2 regions of the Holtiella tumoricola genome follow, and region 2 is predicted to be linked to the other one. Evidence: a T-box and tRNA genes for the amino acid it is inferred to sense, from the RefSeq annotation. Region 2 holds a T-box; the other holds one or more tRNA genes.
What was found. The T-box of region 2 lies ahead of leuS (leucine--tRNA ligase). A T-box ahead of a tRNA ligase gene usually reads a tRNA of that ligase, here a tRNA-Leu.
Positions count from the first base shown of each region.

Region 1: it encodes a tRNA-Leu, which carries the amino acid that the T-box ahead of leuS (leucine--tRNA ligase) is inferred to sense. The anticodon was not compared.

Region 1 covers NZ_JAQIFT010000016.1:192,759-196,148, forward strand. Annotated here, with positions in the region: gene pyk (pyruvate kinase) at 1-1,419, opposite strand, end outside; tRNA gene PBV87_RS04495 (tRNA-Leu) at 1,820-1,904, opposite strand; gene PBV87_RS04500 (DedA family protein) at 1,978-2,478, opposite strand; gene PBV87_RS04505 (DegV family protein) at 2,720-3,390, shown strand, end outside.
Region 2 covers NZ_JAQIFT010000007.1:52,344-55,733, reverse strand. Annotated here, with positions in the region: gene leuS (leucine--tRNA ligase) at 1-1,868, opposite strand, end outside; T-box leader at 1,977-2,187, opposite strand; gene PBV87_RS01040 (MgtC/SapB family protein) at 2,269-2,958, opposite strand; gene PBV87_RS01035 (hypothetical protein) at 3,186-3,390, shown strand, end outside.

The DNA of each region.
Region 1 (3,390 bases), on a different contig from region 2:
TCCCACTACATCAACTTTCATGATGTTTGTAGTACCAGATACTCCAAGAGGCATACCTCCTGTAAGTACTACTAAATCACCTTTTGATACAATACCTGTTTGTTCTGCAGCTTCGATAGCTGTTTCGAATAAATCAGTTGTGTTATCTTTTTCATCCATGAGTACTGGAATAACGCCCCATGTCATAGCAAGTTGGTAGTAAGTTTCTTTAGATGTTGTACATCCAATAATTGGACATGTTGGACGGTATTTAGAAATCATACGAGCTGTACGTCCTGATTTTGTAACAGTAACGATTGCTTTTGCTCCTAAATCATGTGCAGCTGCACATGTTGAATGAGAGATCGCATGAGTTACATTTTGTACTTCATCATCTTTTCTATTTTTGAAACGATTTACATAATCGATATCTCTTTCTGTTTGAAGTGCAATACGAACCATGATTTTTAAGGCTTCTACTGGGTAAAGACCTGCTGCTGTTTCACCTGAAAGCATGATTGCACTTGTACCATCATAAATTGCATTTGCAACGTCATTAGTTTCTGCACGTGTTGGTCTAGGATTTTTCATCATAGAGTCAAGCATTTGTGTTGCAGTAATAACTTGTTTACCTGCTGTGTAAACTTTTTTGATGATCATTTTTTGAAGAGCTGGTACTTCTTCAAGAGGAATTTCTACACCCATGTCACCACGAGCAACCATTACACCGTCAACTACACGAATGATTTCATCAATGTTGTTAACACCTTCACGGTTTTCGATTTTAGCAATGATTTTAATATCGTTCGCATTACATTCTTTAAGAATTTTACGGATTTCTAAAATATCATCTGCTGTTCTTGTGAAAGAAGCTGCAATGTAATCAAAGCCTGTTTTAGCACCGAACATAATATCTTCTCTATCTTTTTTACTAATGAATGGCATTGAAAGGCTAGCTTCTGGTAAGTTAACCCCTTTATTATTTGAAAGTGCACCATCATTAATAACTTTACAGATAATGTCTGTATTATCTTTAATATCGATAACATTTAATTCAATAAGACCATCATCTAAAAGAATAGCTGAACCTACGTGAACATCGTTTGGTAAGTTTTTGTATGTTACGCTTACGATCTCTTGTGTTCCTTCAAGATCTCTTGTTGTAAGTGTGAATGTATCGCCTTTTTTAAGCATAATTTTTGAGTCTTTAAATTTACAAACACGGATTTCTGGACCTTTTGTATCTAACATTGTTGCGATAGGAAGTCCTAGTTGTTCTCTAAGTCTTACAACTGTGTCGAATTTTTGTTTGTGACCTTCATAATCCCCATGTGAAAAGTTAAAACGTGTGATGTCCATACCTGCAAGCATTAACTCACGTAATACTTTTTCGTCATCAGTTGAAGGACCAAGTGTACATATGATTTTTGTTTTTCTCATGTTTTTCACTCCATTACTCTAGCTGTCTAATCTATTTTGTTTCTCTTACATCATACTGTATATAGGCCCCTATATTCAAGTATGAATGTCGGGATTTATTAATTTTGTAGATATTTATATAGTATGCCTAATTATTTTACATTTATTTAGTGTTTCTGATAGCTATTTTTTGACATTTTTCTATTTTATTTTTCCACTCTCTTTGTATATATGTTTACACATTATCGCCACAATATTCTAAACACTTTGTTTTTATGCACTTATTGCACAAGAATTTTTCAATAAATTCTAACTCCTAAAAAATAATTATGAGCCTTTCTTAATCTATTACCTAAACGTAAATTTCTTCAAAAAGCATATATAAAAAGCAATACACTATTAGTGTATTGCTTTTTATATATGCAGGTAACAGGACTTGAACCTGCATGAAGAAACCCCTCAATAGAACCTGAATCTATCGCGTCTGCCATTTCCGCCACACCTGCTTATTCAAATATTCACACTATTATTCTATCACTTTTATCTTAAATAAACAATATTATAGCTTAAATTATTATATCATCGCACAACAATACCCATTATATATCCTGCTAATATAAAGCCACAATTCCAAATTGCAATACCACCTATAGAGTAAATTGTAAAACTCCATACTTTCATTTTCCCTGTTCCTGCAACTAATGAAATAAGTGTTCTTGCTACAGGAATCAGACGACTAATAAATACACCTTTATTTCCATACTTATCTAAGTACCCAAAACTCTTATCAATAGCTGGTCTAGATTTTTTAAACTTAGTGTACACCTTATCTACAACAGGGTTTCCTATATAATATCCTAATGCATACAAACTATAACTTCCTAGCATACCTGCAAGGACAGATATAACTAAGGCATAAATAAAATTAATATTGCTTGTTGCTACTAAGAATCCTGCAGCAGGCATAATAATTCCTGCTGGTAGCCCAGGCAAATTTAAATATTCTAAGTATACAATAATGAATAAGAAAATAATTCCATAATCTTGCATATATTGTACAACTGTCTCCATATTTTCCATATACTTTCCTCTTTATAATATATTTTCCTTATTTCTTCATTACTATTATAATCATTTTTATTATAATTATAATACCCTAAGTATACTGTAGTAAAAAACCATTAAGAAATAATAAAGATTGCTTTCATTTTCAAGTGACAGTTGTTATACTTATCATATTGATTTTTTATAACATGTCAGACTTATGTGTTTTTTACACACTTTAATAGATGATTCATTTTATATAAAAGGAGTTAAAATTATGTCAATCAAAATTGTAACAGATAGTACAAGTTATCTACCTGAATCTCTTTGCAAACTTTACGATATATCTATCGTTTCCCTCAATGTTATTATGGACGGTGTAAGTCAGCGTGAAATAGACCTTTCAAATGACACATTTTATACTAAAATGGCTGAATCTCGCGAGATTCCTACATCTTCTCAACCTATTCCAGAAGAAATGATGGAAACATTTGAATCCCTCATTAAACAAGGCCATAGCATTCTTGGCATTTTCATCTCTTCAGAGATGAGTGGTACTTATGCAAATAGCCACCTTATGAGAGACCTACTACTTGAGAAATATCCAGATGCTGACATTCACTTTTTTGATTCCCTTACTAACTGTATGCAAATGGGATTTATTGCTGTAGAAGCAGCAAAAGCTGCCCAAGCTGGTGCTTCTATGGAAGAAGTATTAGAGCGCTGTGCATATGTACGCCAGCATAGCCGTTTTGTGTTTACTCCTGAAGTGTTAACTTACCTTCAAAAGGGTGGACGTATTGGTGGTGCCGCTGCACTTCTTGGAAACTTCCTTCAAATCAAGCCTATTTTAACGGTTAATCCTGATGGAAAAACAGACGTTTACACTAAAGTACGTACCAAGAAAAAAGCTGTTGCCAAATTAATCGAAATTCTCCTAGAAGAGAT
Region 2 (3,390 bases):
TATACCCCTTCAATACCTCTATCATCCCACTCACTATCAAGTTCTGGTGGTCCAATAAAGAGTTCGTACATACGAAGTGAGTCACAACCATATTTAGAGACAAGTTCATCTGGAGAAACAACATTTCCTTTTGATTTACTCATTTTAGCACCATCTTTTGTAACCATACCTTGGTTGAAAAGACGTTTAAATGGTTCTGCAAAGTCTACTACACCAATATCATTTAAGAATTTTGTATAGAAACGTGCATAAAGTAAGTGAAGAACAGCATGTTCGATACCACCTACATACATATCAACAGGTAACCATTTTTTCATATCTTCTTGGCTAATAAGCTCTTTGTCATTGTGTGGGTTTGGATATCTTAAGAAGTACCAAGAAGATCCAGCCCATTGTGGCATTGTATTTGTTTCACGTTTAGCAGGACCACCACATTTTGGACATGTTGTGTTTACCCACTCTTCAATAGCAGCAAGTGGAGATTCACCTGTACCTGTTGGTTCATAGCTTTCTACATCTGGAAGTCTAACAGGAAGATCTTCTTCTTTAACACCAACTACGCCACAGCAGTCACAGTGTACAACTGGAATTGGCTCACCCCAGTAACGTTGACGTGAAAATACCCAGTCACGAAGTTTGTAGTTTGTTGTTTTTGTACCAATACCTTTTGATTCAAGGTAATCTGGAATTTTAACTTTAGCCTCACTTGATTTCATACCATTAAACTCACCAGAGTTAATCATGATACCTTCTTCAGTAAAAGCTTCTTCAAGTTTTTCTTCTTCACCAGTTTTTGAAATAACTTGGATAATTGGAAGTTCAAACTTAGTTGCAAATGCAAAGTCACGTTCATCATGTGCTGGTACACACATAATAGCACCTGTACCATAGTCTGCAAGTACATAGTCTGAAATCCAAATTGGAAGACGATTTCCGTTAAGTGGATTAATCGCATATTTACCTAAGAACACACCTGTTTTTTCTTTGTCAGCCATACGGTCAACTGATGATTTAGTAGATGCATCAAATACATATTTCTCAACAGCTTCTTTTTGGCTTTCATCTGCAAGTTCAAGTACATCTGCATGTTCTGGAGCAAGTACCATAAAACTTGCGCCATAAAGTGTATCTGGGCGTGTTGTGAAAACTTTAAGACTCTTATCAGTTCCTTCTACATTAAAGTCGATTTCAGCACCATAGCTTTTACCGATCCAGTCAGCTTGCATTTTCTTAACTTTTTCTGGCCACTCTAAACCATCTAAGTCGTTAAGAAGTCTTTCTGCATAAGCTGTGATTTTAAGCATCCATTGACGAAGGTTTTTCTTTGTCACTGTGCTACCACAACGTTCACATCCACCATCTTTAACTTCTTCGTTTGCAAGACCTGTTTTACATGATGGACACCAGTTAATTGGCATTTCTTTTTCATAAGCTAAGCCATTTTCAAACATTTTAAGGAAGATCCATTGTGTCCATTTGTAGTAGTTAGGATCTGTTGTATTAACTTCTTTATCCCAGTCATAAACTGCACTGATTTCTTGAAGCTGACGTTTGAAGTTTGCAACATTTTCTGCTGTAGCAGTTGCTGGATGTACTTTCTTTTGGATTGCATAGTTTTCAGCTGGAAGACCGAAGGCATCCCACCCCATTGGATGAAGGACATGGTATCCATGAAGGATTTGATAACGACTCCAAACATCTGATAAAACATATCCTCTCCAGTGACCTACATGAAGACCATTACCTGATGGATATGGGAACATATCTAAACAGTAGTAATGTTTTTTGTCTTCAGTATCTTCATTAATTGGGCTTTCTTCCCATCTTTTTCTCCACTTTTGTTCAACTTCTTGTGGGTTGTATTGCATGATGATTCCTCCTTTATAGTTAACTTAAGATATTTTGTTTATAGTATTAACTGGAATGATGAAATAATTTCCATATTAATATAAAAAAGCCCTTCATCTCTATTCTTTTATAGAGACGAAAGGCATTATTTCGCGGTACCACTCTAATTCAACCTACACGGTTGCACTTGTATCTTCTATAACGGGAAGTCCCGCTTAATCTACTCTAGTTCAATCAAGATGCTCCACGACGAGTTCATACACTTTCTTGCTATTTCTCACCACCCAATAGCTCTCTGAAAAGGAAGTTGGTACTACTACTTCGTTTCTTCACATTACACAAATATTCATATTTCTTTATATTATGTCAAAGTAATTTTATCATATCATTTATGCAAAATCAACGTCTTTAGGAAATTATTTATAATTCTTCAATATACTCTACTTCTGAAATAAAAGCCAACGTCTCAATTAGATTTAAGTGGGTGCAATGCCTAAAAGGTTTTAATGTAATAAAAAGTCCTATTTTTTCCAACCCCTCTAGTCTACACTTAGTAATTTCCAAAGATATTATTTGAATCTTTTCTTCCTTTAAGCTTTCTAATACTCCTTTTAGATCTTGAATACTAGCAATCTCTATATAAAACTCTGCTTCTTTTGCTTTGTCAATTAATTTCCTATCTAGTTTATGCAGAACAGTCATACCTCCTAAAATAAATAAGCATCCTATAACTGCTCCTTCGTAAAAGCCTATACCTATAGCTAATCCCATACAGGCAGATGCCCATAATCCTGCTGCTGTTGTTAAACCTTTCACCTGTTGTTTACCTGTTACTAATATGGTTCCTGCACCTAAAAAACCTATTCCACTAATAACTTGTGCGCCTAATCTTGTTGGATCACCATCCATCCCTAATATTTGTACAATATATTGATTGGTAATCATCGCAAGACTGGCTCCAATGCACACTAATATATGTGTTCTTAGCCCTGCTGGCCGTTTCTTTCTTCCTCTTTCAAATCCAATAATCCCCCCAAAAAGTGTGGCGAGACTTAATCTAAGGATAATAGATACTGTATTAATTTCTCTTAAATACTCAATAAGCTCCATGGTCCCACCTCTTTTTCTCTCTAGAATTTGTTTTATCAAACGGCTAACCGCCCTATTCTTCCATTTTTAAAAAAATAATGTATAAATAGTTGGCCTCCACTAGATATTTTGGGTATGTTCTAGGTATATGCCAAGACTATAAGAAAGGTGACATTTAGTTTTAAGTGATATATACTTAAGCTATAATCATATATTTGTTTTAATCAAACTATTTAGGGAGGAATCTTATGAATTGCCCAATCTGTCATACTGAACTACATGGGGAAAACTTTTGCCCAAAGTGCGGTCAAGCAATTACTTATGATGGTATTAATATGAACTATCAAACTCAAGCTGGGATACCTGTAGAAATTAAAAAATGGAACTGGGGTGCTTTTATCTTCAATATATGGTGGGGCGTTGGCAATAAAACCTATCTACCTCTTTTATGTC